Regions from separate parts of the Blautia difficilis genome, predicted to be linked through region 1. Evidence: riboswitches for the same ligand, from Rfam matches in the RefSeq annotation. Region 1 holds a riboswitch; each other region holds the start of a gene.

What was found. A riboswitch is a leader RNA that binds a small molecule or an ion and turns the genes downstream of it on or off. The one in region 1 is predicted to bind cobalamin.
Region 2: linked by a shared signal. The riboswitch ahead of H8Z82_RS14525 (leucine-rich repeat domain-containing protein) and the one ahead of H8Z82_RS07065 (cysteine-rich small domain-containing protein) in region 1 are both predicted to bind cobalamin.
Region 3: linked by a shared signal. The riboswitch ahead of H8Z82_RS03075 (sirohydrochlorin cobaltochelatase) and the one ahead of H8Z82_RS07065 (cysteine-rich small domain-containing protein) in region 1 are both predicted to bind cobalamin.
Region 4: linked by a shared signal. The riboswitch ahead of H8Z82_RS14505 (hypothetical protein) and the one ahead of H8Z82_RS07065 (cysteine-rich small domain-containing protein) in region 1 are both predicted to bind cobalamin.

Annotation. Positions count from the first base shown of each region.
Region 1 covers NZ_JACOQG010000008.1:82,205-85,810, reverse strand. Annotated here, with positions in the region: gene H8Z82_RS07070 (C40 family peptidase) at 1-1,072, shown strand, start outside; cobalamin riboswitch at 1,285-1,476, shown strand; gene H8Z82_RS07065 (cysteine-rich small domain-containing protein) at 1,756-2,049, shown strand; gene H8Z82_RS07060 (phosphatase) at 2,170-2,892, opposite strand; gene H8Z82_RS07055 (glycyl radical protein) at 3,199-3,606, shown strand, end outside.
Region 2 covers NZ_JACOQG010000032.1:4,847-8,452, forward strand. Annotated here, with positions in the region: cobalamin riboswitch at 800-1,002, shown strand; gene H8Z82_RS14525 (leucine-rich repeat domain-containing protein) at 1,206-1,766, shown strand; gene H8Z82_RS14530 (leucine-rich repeat protein) at 1,744-2,025, shown strand; gene H8Z82_RS14535 (adenosylcobinamide amidohydrolase) at 2,070-3,185, shown strand; gene H8Z82_RS14540 (alanine/glycine:cation symporter family protein) at 3,527-3,606, opposite strand, start outside.
Region 3 covers NZ_JACOQG010000003.1:15,045-18,650, forward strand. Annotated here, with positions in the region: gene H8Z82_RS03075 (sirohydrochlorin cobaltochelatase) at 255-1,688, opposite strand; cobalamin riboswitch at 1,890-2,065, opposite strand; partial or broken gene hisI (phosphoribosyl-AMP cyclohydrolase) at 2,212-2,526, opposite strand; gene hisB (imidazoleglycerol-phosphate dehydratase HisB) at 2,589-3,179, opposite strand; gene hisD (histidinol dehydrogenase) at 3,197-3,606, opposite strand, start outside.
Region 4 covers NZ_JACOQG010000032.1:306-3,911, reverse strand. Annotated here, with positions in the region: gene H8Z82_RS14515 (IS200/IS605 family accessory protein TnpB-related protein) at 1-889, shown strand, start outside; gene H8Z82_RS14510 (hypothetical protein) at 1,173-1,367, shown strand; cobalamin riboswitch at 1,764-1,952, shown strand; gene H8Z82_RS14505 (hypothetical protein) at 2,110-2,847, shown strand; partial or broken gene H8Z82_RS14500 (hypothetical protein) at 2,961-3,606, shown strand, end outside.

The DNA.
Region 1 (3,606 bases):
CCAGTGTCTGTATGAGCAGGGCGGTGATTCTGCATGGTTCCAGATGATGTTGAATTCCGAAGATCTCAGTGATCTTCTTACACGAGCTGAGAATACCCAGCAGATGTATGAGCAGGACAGAAAAAATCTGGACAAATATGTGAAGACCATTGATGAAGTAAATAATTTAAAAACACAGTATGAGTCTGATAAGGCAGAGCTGGAAGAAATGAAATCTTCTTATGAAGAGCAGTCTTATACTCTTCAGTGCCAGATTGATCAGAAAAAATCTGAGTCTGCTGATTATGAAAATGAAATCGCATATGCACAGCAGCAGGCAACAGAATATGCAAATCTTCTGGCAGAGCAGACTGCAGAGATCCAGCAGCTGGAAGCAGAGCGTATTGCGGCAGAGGAAGAGGCCAGACGTCAGGCAGAGGAAGAAGCTGCAAGACAGGCGGCAGAAGAAGCTGCTGCAGCAGAGGAAGCAGCAAACTCAGAAGATGTAGAGTATGATGAGGATGGAAATCCGGTTGAAAATACAGATGAGGATACAGACGAAGATACCTATGAGGAATCAGATGATGTAGAATATGATGAAGATGGCAATGTCATTGATAATGCACAGTCCGGTGAGGATGTGGAATATGATGAGTATGGCAATGTTATTGATTCTGACAATACAGTATCAAAGGAAGATTATGAAGAAGAACAGTCTTCTGATTCTGACAATTCTTCTTCTGGTTCAGGTTCAGGCTCTTCTGTAGTGGATTATGCTACACAGTTTGTGGGAAATCCATATGTATGGGGAGGAACAAGTCTTACAAGTGGTGCAGACTGTTCTGGATTTGTACAGAGTGTATATGCCAACTTTGGAGTAAGTCTTCCGAGAACTTCTTATGAACAGCAGAACTGTGGAACAGAAGTATCTTATGCAAATGCGCAGCCGGGTGATCTGATCTGCTATGGCGGCCATGTGGCAATTTATATGGGAAATGGACGTATTGTACATGCATCCAACTCTGTAGATGGTATTAAGATCAGCGACAATGCTGCATATAGAACAATTGTATCAGTAAGAAGACTTGTATAATCTGCAAAAGATTATATCCGATCAAAAAAAATAATGAGAAAAGGCCAGGTGACATCCATATGTGCTGTTACCTGGTTTTTGTTTGAAAAAAAGTCAAGCGGATATTCGCAATCCGCTTCGCTACTTGCTTGATTCGATTAAAAAGTTTCTGAAAAACTTTGATAAATAGTTGACATTCTCTAACAGTGATGCTATTATAAGGTCAGTATAATTCCATATAGAACATATTAAGTGCTGATACTGTTATTATACGGTACAGAGAGAGGGAATCAGGTGAGAAACCTGAGCGATCCGGTCACTGTAACAGAGGAGCAAATCTCGCAGATCCATTGTGCCATAGCATGAGAAGGAGAGAGGAGCGATGAGCCTGGAGCCAGGAAACCTGCTTAGTATGGCGAGGTTAAACTTCCGTGTAAAGTGTAACAACCAACTCCGTTGAATCCGCAGCTTCGGAGCGTTGTCTGCTTTTTTTCGAAGGCAGACATTTTTTTATGGAATGCGCCTGTTCTTTATGAATTATACATGATTAAATGGCAGGCGATACTACTTCGGAAATATTCGTTCCCTCCGCGCACTCATGAACGGATTAATCTTCTACCCCGGAGTAGCATCGCTCCCTCTTTATTATGGAGAAAATGATAGATTGATCTGTTATCTGCTTGTTTGGAAGAAGGAAATGAGATATGGAAAAACCATATTGGGAAGATAAAGAGTATTCTTTTTTTAGTCATAAAAAATGTGAGTTTTTTCCCTGCCATAAGGGAGCAGATCCTGAGGATTTTAACTGTTTGTTTTGTTATTGCCCTTTATATGCACTGGGGGATCAATGCGGTGGGAATTTTCGATATACAGACAGTGGATTGAAGGACTGTACCAACTGTCAGCTTCCTCATAAGAGAAAGAACTATGGATATGTGACCGGGAAATATCAGGAACTGGCTGAACTGATGAAGAAAATGCGCGCAGATCAGCAGTAAGGATGGTTGACCGGTGAAGATAAAAAAGATCATCAATGGATATTTATATGAGAAATATCTGTTGATGATCTTTTTTTATATGTCTGCATAAGAAATGGCATGAACACATATTGGAAACAACTAACGGGTTTGAAGAAAAACCTTCAGTCTGGGAATCTGATTGTTCAGAATCAATGATTCGGGAAAACCAGTCTGATGAACAAACTCTGCTGCATAGGTAAAATCTCCTACATGCTCTTTTCCATGGCTGTCGCTGGATAAAACAATGGGAAGCCGATATTTAAGGCAGCAACGAAGGATTTCTGCGTTATTTGCCCTGGTGTCACCGCGGTATCCGCCGGGAGTCAGTGAGACTTCGTTGATTTCAAAAATTACATTTTCTCTGCTGGCTGTATAAGCCAGTGTATCGTAATCCACCGGAAAAGCCGGGTTATCACAATGGCCCAGAACCTTTACGGCAGGATACTTCATTGCATTCTGGTATGCAAGAGTATTCTCTTTGACAGTTCCGGATCTGTAGTTCTGGCTATGCATACTTATGATAGCGTAGTCCAGATTAGACAACAGCTCATCACTTAGATCTACATGTCCCTGAATGTCCAGAATATTGAGTTCTACGCCATAAAGTACTTCTACACCAAAACGCTTTCTGGGGCAGAATGGCAGCCCGCGGAAATAAGAAGATGTGCCGGAAGCAAGCGTGCCGGGACCGTGATCCGTAATGCCCAGAAGCTTCATGCCTTTGCGTCCGGCTTCTTTTGCCATATCGGAAATTGTGCAGGAAGTACCGTGTCCGCTTGCAATGGAATGTGTATGGATATCTGCAAGATACGTAAGGATCATCCCCTTTTAAATAAAATTAATGACTGTTTTGCAGAGATATTCTGAAAAAATATATATAACAATTATGACAGAAAGAAGAAAGATTGTCAATTGGGGTTCAAAATAAAAACAACTAAATTTCACAAACAATTCAAACAAAAAACAACATATAAACAGTTTGAAATATGTTGTTTTTTGTTGACCTTATGAGGCGAATGAGGTATAATGACTTTACATGAGTACATGAAAAAGAGAAAGAAATTTGTCTGAGCGTTGGGAATGGCAATGCGAAGATGAAAAACTCCTCTTTCATGAGAAAGGAGAAATATGGAAAAATTTCAAACATCAGATATTCCCAAATCTCCGAGAATCCAGAAGCTGGTAGATGCCCTTTATGAGCACATGCCGGTGATCGAATCTTCCAGAGCGAAGCTTCTGACGGAATCTTATAAGGAGACGGAAGGTGAACCGATCATTACCCGCAGGGCCAAAGCATTTGCGCATATTCTGCATCATATTCCGATTATCATCCGCGATAATGAATTGATTGTAGGAAGCAGTACTATTGCTCCCAGAGGATGTCAGACCTTCCCGGAATTTTCCTATGAATGGCTGGAGGCTGAATTGGACACAGTTGCTACCAGAACAGCTGACCCATTTGATATTGCAGAGCAGACTAAAGCTGATCTGCTGGAAGCAGATAAATACTGGAAGGGAAGAACAACCAGTGAACTT
Region 2 (3,606 bases), on a different contig from region 1:
AACATTTGTTCTGTTGTTTAGTAAAAAAATTTGCGCGTCTAACTCATCACTGAAAGTAACGAGAATGCGACGCGCAGTTATTCAACCATTGTGCGGAACACATCATCAAAAATCGTATTGTTCATTTAATTCCTCCTTATTATAACATTTTCCCAGAGCTTTGAGAACCTCCAAAACAACCCTTAATCAACCATGAACTGTTTTATTCCCACCTCCCGTTCAGGCAAAGCCAACGGGCAGAATGTTATAATATTCAGGAATGTTTGCTTTACCATTATAAAATTTAAATTATCTTTGTGAAAATGTCGGCGAACGCCAGAGAAATCCGTTATGAACCGCCAGACCTGGCACGGGTGATATAAGATTTTCACTATAGTCTATAGTTTAAAATATGCTGTTCAAAAAAACAAGTACTATTTCACACGTTACTGTTCAATTACTGTTCCAAAACAAAAAACATTACCTGTAAAATCAAATTCCCACACATCCAGTAACCAGCGCAGGAAAAGTGTTTCTTTTCTGTGCATTTGCAGGCATCTTAGAGATTCTTAGGTAAAAAAAATCTGCGTTATGAGCCGGCTGCCTCACGTGTCTGAGCGGAGCCTGCAGCGGAGCGAGTTTGACAAGACGGCTCATGCTTTTAGCAGATTTTTTTCGCCTTAGAAGCTCTTAGATGCCGAAACCGCACAGAAAAGAAACGCTTTCCCTGCGCGTCCCCTCCCTGATTTTGTCTCCCCCTCAAAAAATTTGTTGTCTTTTCTCCAAAAAAGTGTATAATACGATTTAATCGAACATTCATTGACAATTACCGGTTTTTAGTTCTGTCAGTCACGGTATAGAAATGTCGGACTTTCAGCTAAGAGGGAATCAGGTCAGAATCCTGAACAGTCGTGCTGCTGTATACGTGCAGCCATATCTCATATCCATTGCATCGTTATGCGAGAAGGAGAGACATGGCGTTACTGCGTGAGTCAGAATACCTGCTATAAACTGCCGCCATTAACTACACGCAATAGGAAATGGAAGGGTGATCTTCTTTAGTGTTCTCTTTTTTACAGAAGTATCATCCTTACATATGTTTTCTCTGTTCCTTTTAAGGAATATAGAACACCGGCAGTTATTGGTACCTTGTTATTTTTATCATAGTCCATACTACTCCCATGCAGAGAAAACAACATTGTCTATCAGCAAAGGAGTATTTTTTTATGTCAAATTCTCTGACACTTACGCGTCGTAACTGCGGACAGTATATTGAGAAGAATATGGAACTTCCACAAAACTGCCGCTCTATCTCAGCAGAAACCTTTTTTAACAGACCTGATATTCGTTCTGTGGTATTTCCCTATGAAATGGAACAGATTGGAAACAAAGCCTTTCAGGGATGTTCCCGGTTAAGCAGAATAGAGCTTCCTGAACATCTGCAAAAACTTGGCATAGGGGTATTTTCAGACTGCATTTCTCTGAAAAAAGTCAAAATTCCCGCCAGCCTTACCAGTATTCCAAAAAATGCATTTAACAATGGCCGAAAACTGAACAGTCTGGAGTTCGCCCCGAACAGCAAACTGACATTTATCGGTCCGAATGCCTTTTCAGAATGCGCTACTCTTACGGAAGTTGTTTTCCCTGCCTCTCTGGAAGAAATCGATGACAGGGCTTTTTATAAATGTAAGAAACTGAGTTGTATTTCTTTTCCGGGGGGGGGATTTAAGGGTTATCGGAAAGCAGGCTTTCTATTTCTGCGGAATGGATTCGCTGCAGCTGCCTGATTCGCTGGAAGTCCTTGATGAGAGTGCTTTTTTTAAGTGCTGTAATCTGACCTCTGTGGTGATTCCGCCCAATGTCAGATACCTTGGAAAATGGATCTTTCATGGATGTAACCGCCTGCAGTATCTGGAGATTCGCCATGATCCTGAATTTATCGGGGAATGGATCATCAACAAAGCGGCTACGATCCGCTGTTATAAAGGTTCTAAAGTAGACAGATACTGCCAGCAGTCAGGATTCAAAGTAGAATACTTTTCCTAATAACAACAAAATCTGTATTGAACAGACAAAAAAGAGGAATGTTTATGAATGATACTTTTACTTATTTTCAAAAGAAGGGATGTACTGTTTTTTCTTTTCCGGGAAAAACAAGGGTTCTTAGCACCAGTCCTCTTAATGGCGGGATCACTGCTCATCTCACGCATGCTTTAAATATCAACTGCATGAATGGTGCCTATGAATGTGAAATGCTTGGAAACACCTATGAGGAAGACCTGAACATTCATACAAAAGAGCTGGGAATTGATCCGCAGACAGCAACCGCACTCAGCACAGCGGCATGGACTGAACTGTGTGCTGTTGAGAAAATCTGTTATCAGGAGTTATCCGTGACTGCTGCTGTTACAGGGGGAATTGATTCAAACGGAATGTGTCCGGGAGATCCTTCTTCTTACTATGAAAGAAACGGCGCTTACGAGATGCTGCCACCCGGTACGATCAATGTTTTTATCTATATCAATCAGAATGTTACAGAGGCAGCCATGGTCCGCTCAATGATGATTGCTTCGGAGGCAAAAGCAGCGGCCGTTTCACATCTCTTACTTGGAAGCTGTTATTCAGAAGAAATCGCGACAGGTTCTGGTACTGACGGAATGGTGATTGCCTCGGCTATGGAGGGTGAGCTGACACTTACCGATGCCTCCGGACATTCCAAGCTTGGAGAGCTGATTGGCAGGGCAGTCCGTATGGCAGTAAAACATGCCCTGATGAAACAGACAGCTGCCTGTGGTCCGAGACAGTTTCAGGTTCTTGTTCGTACTGGCAGATATGGAATCACCCCGGGAACTCTGTGGGATTTTTATATAGAGCATGAGATTCTTTTTCATGCATACAATATTAGTTTTAAGAAAGCTTCTGAGCTGGAAGAAATACTTCTATCGCGAAACAGAAACAGCAATCTGGTTTTATGTGTGTCTCTTTATCTTCATCTGATGGATCAGCTTCGCTGGGGACTAATCATGGAACCGGAGGCTGTCCGAGAGGGAAAAAGGCTGCTTCTTTATGGACTGTACTGTGGACGGGATACTTATCTGGGCGATGTTTATCCTGAAGATGTATGGAAGAACGAAGTACTGAAAACATTTTCACTTAAAGAACAGCTGATTTATATTTTAATCTGTTATTTTTCTGTCAGATCATAGTTGGATCATCACATTTTTATGGTAAAAATATTCTATGCCTGCTTTCTCCTGATGAAATACAAAAGGGAAGTGAATAGAATAAGTTCAATGTCCACTCACTTCCCTCCTGAAATCGTTGAAACCTATATACACATTATAAGGGAAAAGCCGCAAAAAGGCGAATCCGGGTGGTTGTGGATAAAGTAAAAATGACGGATAAAAAACAGTACATAACATCAATAAAAAAATTTAAAATTCGTCATTTTTACTAATGCCCTATGCAAGGGTCTGAACAATAACCTAACATCAAGCATCAGGTAAACTAATAAACAGCCTGAAGAAAACTCTCCAGACTGTTTTTATCATTTCTGTGCGAAATACTCTTTTGTAAGTGTAATGGCGGTTCCTGAAAGCAGGAATACACCAATTAAGTTGGGGATTG
Region 3 (3,606 bases), on a different contig from region 1:
CGTTCCCAGCAACACGCTTCGCGATGCACAGAATTTATGCTAATCGCATAAATTCGCGCGGTATGTCTCGGGTTTTCTGTGACCTTCGCTCACAAAAAACACCTCGCGGGATATTACCAGTGAACAGTAACGAAATGTATCTATTCCAGACTTAATATCTACATAATACATCTGCCCGGAAACTATTGCAAGTATCCGGGCAGATTCTGTTGCCTGTACCGGTTATCCGGCAGGCCTGATTTTATTTAATTTGATTATTCAGCATCTGCTTCTTCTGTTGCTGTTTCATCTGCTGCTGCATTATCTGTTGCAGTTTCATCTGTTGCTTCATTTTCTGATGCAGTTTCATCATCTGCTGCTTCAGCGTTCTCATCTGCAGCTGCATCATCTGTTGCTCCCAGGGAGTCGATTGCTGCTTTTGTATGAGCTACATACAGATCTTCTACTGCTGCAATTCTTCCAAGTCCTTCGATCTGGCAGTCAACACTGTCGAAATCTCCAGATGCTACAAACTGGCTCTTCCAGGAATCTTCATCATCGCCGGCCATATCGTTGTTTGCATGGTCACCTGCAACAACCATCAGAGGACGAATGATTACATTCTTGAATCCTGCTTCTTTTACCTTTTCGATTACTTTATCGCATGCGGTATCTTCCGGTTCACCTTCAACAGTACCGATGAAAGCGTTTGTGAATCCAAGATCATTCATCTGTGTCTGCATCTGGTCGTAGGTTACGTTTGCTGTATGGGAAGTACCATGTCCCATGAATACAAATGCTGTACCAGCATCTGCGGCTGCCTTCATATCATCGAATCCGGCTACCTTGCAAGCTTCATCTGTAATTGCCTGGGCAACTGCTTTTTTGTCATCGTTGATCACAGTAGCGTCATCACCAACCTCACCAAGCATTGGTTCAGCGATTGCTACAGATTCAAATTTATCTTTGTATTCATCAATTGCTTCTGTCATTTCATCATATTCAGCACCATGCATCAGATGAGTAGGCTGTACAACCAGGTTCTTAACGCCGTTAGCTACTGCACGGTCCAGTGCCTGCTGCATGTTGTCGATCACTTCGTTATCTCTTGCCTGTACATGGTTGATGATGATCTGTGCTGTGAAAGCTCTTCTTACAGACCAGTCCGGATATGCTGCTGCCAGAGCATCTTCAATGCCTTTGACATCCTCTGCACGGCTGTCGTTAAAGGAGGTACCAAAGCTTACTACTAAAAGCTCGTTTTCACCGATTTCATCCTGGTTGCGAGGATCATCTTTGGAAGCATCTCCTGTGTCACGTCCGAAGTAGTCAGGATCTGCATTTTCACCTGTTACCAGTTCCTTCTGGGCATCTGTCAGCTTATCCCATGCTTCTTTGGCTGCCTTACAGTCATCATCTGTTGTGTCTGTTCTTTCCTGAACATAGATTTTATCGATCAGTGCGCCAACCTCATCAGCTGCCTTCTGATCATCGGAAGAAGCATCAGCATCTGCGGAAGCGTCATCTGTAGCTTCTGCATCTTCTGCTGCTGTATCCTCTGTAGCTGCTGCGTCATCTGTAGCAGCTGCGTCATCGGCGGATTCTTCTGTAGCTGCGTCCTCTGCAAATGCAACTGTGCCGGTAGCTGCTGTCATAGAGCAAGTCATTGATACTGCTAACAATAAGGCTAACATAGATTTTCTTTTCATGGTGTTTATCCTCTTTTAATAATTAAATATTTCCGGACGGATGTATGCAAAGAAAAACAGCCACATCTCCGCAGCTGTTACTTTTCTCATTATACACGGTTTGTATCGGATTTCGTAAATACCGCATCTAACATAAGGATCCGGCAGGATACGATAAGAACTATGTAAGTCATGAGAACAAAGGTACTGTAAACCGCAGACCTCAAATTCCACGCTAAGGCAGATCTCCTGACTTCGTTCATCGCTGCTTCTCCCTTCCCGGTAAACCAGTGGTTCTGAAAAACAGCTCCCTTACACAGTGACGGTATCGTTCCGGATTCTCACCGGATTCCCTTTTGCACATCCATTAGGATGCAACCTTAACGTTATAACTCTTGCACATATTCAATTCGGATACTCTTTTTTTACCACAAATTTTAAAGATTGTCAAGAATAAGACGAAAATTAGCAAAAATCGTTTTGTATTTTTCAGACATTTTTCCGGATATTGGGAGTATAATGTCGAAAATCTTCAGAAAGCTTACCTTTGGTACAGTGGTTTGAAAAAGCAGGTTCTGTTTCCGGTGTGACAGGCGGCTCCCACCTGCTCCACCCTGGCCAGGATAGTGTCGTTGTCGCAGTCCAGGGTAAGGGATTTCACATATTGGAGATGTCCGGAGGTCAGACCCTTGGTCCACAGTTCATTGCGGCTTCTGCTCCAGTAGGTCATTTTTCCTGTCTCCACAGTGGTATTGTAGGCCTCTTCATTCATATAGGCCAACATCAGTACTTCACCAGTCTCATAGTCCTGTGCTATTACAGGTACCATTCCGTCACTGTTTAACTTAAAGTCTGCCCAGGTGAAGGTTTTTTCCCCGGACTGCTGTACAGGGGTAATTTTTTTATTCATATATGCCTCCTTTATGCCAGACTTCCCTTTGTGGAAAGTACGTCTGTGATCCGTGGGTCATAGGAGGTAGCTGCGTCCAGTGCCTTGGCGAAGCTTTTGAACATGGCTTCTGCCACATGGTGATTGTTGCCGCCGCTTAAGACCTTGATGTGCAGGTTCATGCCGCAGGAATAGGAAATAGCATAGAAAAACTCCTTCACCATTTCTGTAGACATATCTCCGATCCGGTCAGCGGTAAACTCTGCATCCCAGGCAAAATAGGGTCTGCCGGACAGGTCAATGGCACAGAGCACCAGGGATTCATCCATAGGAAGGATGCAGCTTCCGTAGCGTTTTATGCCCTTTTTGTCACCGATTGCCTCTTTTAATGCTGTTCCCAGTACAATTCCGGTGTCCTCAATGGTGTGGTGGTCATCTACCTGCAGATCTCCCTTTACTTTTACGTTCAGGTCAAAAAGTCCGTGTCTGGTAAAGCCGTCCAGCATGTGGTCAAAAAATCCTACGCCTGTCTCAATATGAGAACATCCGGTTCCGTCCAGGCTGATCGTTAATTTAATTTGTGTTTCTTTTGTATTTCTTTCTACCGAAGCTTCTCTGGCCATTGTATGTCTCCTTCTGATTAGTTCTCTTCTTCCTCAAAACGTACTGCAATGGAGTTTGCATGTGCAGTCAGCTGTTCAGATGTTGCAAACTGGACAATATCCTTGTGGATGTCCCTCAGTGCAGCTTTGGAATAATAGACAATGCTGGATTTTTTGATAAAGTCATCTACAGAAAGGGCGGAGAAGAATTTGGCAGTTCCGTTGGTGGGAAGTACGTGGTTTGGTCCTGCAAAATAATCTCCCAGAGGTTCAGAGCTGTATTCTCCGATAAAAATAGCTCCTGCATTCTTAACCTTCATCATATCCTCAAAGGGGTTGGCTGTAACAATCTCCATATGTTCCGGTGCAATTTCATTGGCTGCCTCAATAGCCTCATCCATGTCCTCTGCAATCAGGATGTAGCCGAAATTATCCAGGGACTTCTGGA
Region 4 (3,606 bases), on a different contig from region 1:
GTATGATGGTCATGACTGGAAATGGTTTTGTGTGCGTTTAAATCACACAGATATGGAATATCTGCGCAGGAACTGGTCGGGGAAAAAGGCATCAGCCCCGACACTGGAGAAAAGGCACCATAAATATTTCCTGCGTTTTTCTTATACGGAAGAAGTGACACTTACGAAGACACCGGTAAAAGAACAGATCATCTGTAGTGTGGACTTGGGAATCAATACCGATGCGGTCTGTACCATTATGCGGGCAGACGGAACTGTCCTGGGGAGAAAATTTATCAATCATCCCAGTGAAAAAGACCGGATGTACCGCACACTGGGCCGAATCCGAAGATTCCAGAGGGAACACAGCTCTGCGCAGTCACGGGGAAGATGGGCATATACGAAACGCCTGAACATAGAGCTGGGAAGAAAAATTGCAGGTGCGATCGTAAAAAATGCAGAAGAGAACCATGCAGATGTGATCGTATTCGAGTATCTGGAAATGCAGGGAAAGATATCCGGAAAGAAAAAACAGAAACTGCATCTGTGGAGAAAACGGGATATCCAGAAACGCTGTGAGCATCAGGCACACAGAAAAGGAATGCGGGTATCCAGAGTCTGCGCATGGAATACGAGCAGGCTTGCATACGATGGCTCCGGAAGTGTGTCCCGTGACCCGAAAAATCACAGTCTTTGTGTATTCCAGACAGGAAAAAGATATAACTGTGACCTGTCGGCATCGTATAATATCGGGGCGAGATATTTTATAAGGGAACTTTTAAAATCCCTTCCGGCAACGGAAAGGTCTTTACTGGAGGCAAAAGTCCCTCCTGTAAAGCGTAGAACCTCATGCGTCTATGCAGATCTGAGGAAACTCCATTCAGAAATGGAACTCTTAAAAGCAGCATAGATACAGGCAGATATACAGTGGACTACCTGTAATGTGGGAACCTGCCATATCTGGCATGGGAAATGCGCATAACTGCGTACCTAAGTTACAGGCGTATCCGCCGATATTCAGTCGGACGCCTAAAGCGTCTGGAAGCATGTGACTTCAGTCATGTGAGGTTCACAAGGAACTGACAGGATCTGGAAGGTCGGAATTATATACGGATCTGATAAAACTGATTGTAAAAATCTCGGACTATATCTTCCAGGATGAAGAGAAGATCCAGAAAGGGATAGGTGATGCTATGGGTGGAAAAGTTTTGGAACTGGAATCGGAAAGGTTAAGAGCGGAAGGAAAAGCAATTGGCGAAGTCAGAGGAGAAGAACGCCTTAGTGTTTTGATTAATAAACTTATTCTTGATAAGAGAAATGATGAGATTCAGATCGTAGTGACAGATGCTAAAAAGCGCAGGCAGTATTATGATGAGTATGGACTTTAGAACCGAGGTGTGGAAGATCATTCCTTTGATTTGTATATTCCGCATTGTGGAGATTCTGTAAAAGAGTGTTTTCTCAGACGTATTCCGGGGATAATAAGGGAAGTAATTATTTGTAATCGGGATATTGACAAATTATGGACAAAATGTTAAGATGGTTTCGTAAAAAACGAATAGCGTTTAGCGCACATGTACAGCTCATTACTACGGTAATGATTGAAGAATCGTTGGGTGAGAATCCCAAACAGGGTTCCGTTCCCTTGCAGTATATTTAGTCTGCAGTTCACTGTATTCTTGTAATGGTATTCAAAGGGAATACTATAATGCGAAGGATATGAGTGAAAGTTCAATCTGTACATTATATTCCCTGCCAGTATGGTGGGGATTTTTTTTGCACTTTGATAACTGAATATCGGAAGTCGCTTTTTATCCCTTTAGTTTTCGGAAATCCGGTGAGATACCGGTACGGTTTATCCCCACTGTAATAAGGACGAACACTGCGAAACCATTGGAAAGATCCTTTCCGAGAAGGGCAGCAAGTAGGTTGGAACTTTAAGTCAGGAGACGGACTTTAGTAAAAGAAAAAAACAAACATCTGTAGGCATAACGGAGGTTTATTTTTTGTACCCTTTTTTATGGAAAACAGGTATCAAACGTGGTCTGAAAAGGCTGCGAAATGATATATTTTGCAGGATAACCTGCAAAAAAATAATACATTTATAATTTAAGGTAAGGAGGAAACGAAATGAACATGAAAGTAAGAAAAAGCGTGATTGCATTCTTAATGGCAACAACAATGGTAGGAAGCACAGCAGTACCGGCTATGGCAGATACAGTAACTGCAAAAGTGTCTATAAAGACAACTGGTTTAACAGGAAAAAAAAGTGCGTCACCAGACATTGTGCCAGAAAAAGTTGTTACAGTAACAAATTCCAATGGTTCTGTTACTGCACTAGATGTTCTGAAAGCAGTTTCGGGATCTGATACTGAAACAAAAGAGACTTTAAATGGTAAAACTTATCATTATCAAGGAGTTTTAAGTTGGTATGATAGTCAGTATGGAAATTATATTCCAGCTGTTAAAATGGAAAATCATGCTAATAGCGATTTAGGGAAAGTATTTGCAGATGATGGTACAGCAAATAAAACAGCAAACTCTCTTGCTAACGGAAGAGAAAAATATTTCAAATTATCAGATCTTAATACAACAGAAACAGAAAGCATGAAGGTTACAAAAAATTCAACCTGGAATAATACAGTTCATAAAACAGATTGGCTTTCTGAAAAAGACTATAATAATTATTCAGGTTGGATGACTATTATTGATGGTAATACAGATAACTTAGGTGTTGATACTGTACTTTCCGACACTAAAGAACACACTGTATGCTTAGATTTTTCTATGATGATGGGATTAGATCTTGGATTTTCCAGTTATGTTCAGCAGGGAGATCAGTGGATTCAGGTTCCGGGTTGGAAATAAAGTAAATTTTAATAGCAAATAAAAAAGATGAAGATACTAATGCTTTATAAAGTTTCACTTTATAAAGCATTAGTTCTTTTTCATATTATTTTAATTTTAGGGTGTAAATAGATATGAAGAAAAAGAAAAAAGAAAAAAAAATCTTATATCAGTTAATATTCTCAGCTTTTCTATTATTTAGTAATGCCTATCTTGTAAAAGCTAATTCAGATATATTATCACAAGATTCAACAGGGAAATACTGTATTAATACAGAACAAGATTATTATAATTTTATCGAAAATATACAAAATTATAATAATAAAACGGTTATACTATGTAATGACATTGACATTTCAGATGTTCCAGAAGCAACATCTAGTTTTGGCGGCATATTGAACGGAAAAGGACACACCATTACATATGCTTCAAAAGAAGCAAAAGAAAACATTGCTGTATTTCCTTTTCGTATAAATGACAATGGAATTGTAGAAAATATAAATGTACAAATTGATGAATCATATGCATATAATAGCGAAACAGATGAATTTCAAACTGTCTTTTCGCGATGTGATGGAATTGCAAAAGGAATAACAATTAAAGGAAACGTAACTTGTATTTATGACGATGAAGATACAGATGTTTATATAGGTGCAATCGAGGGAAACGGAACTTTAATGGATTCTTCCATAGCAATAACTTACGATTTGCAGAGTGAAAAAACAATCGAAGAAATAGCTGACGATATTGTTGATAATGATTTATCATTTGAATTTTGTC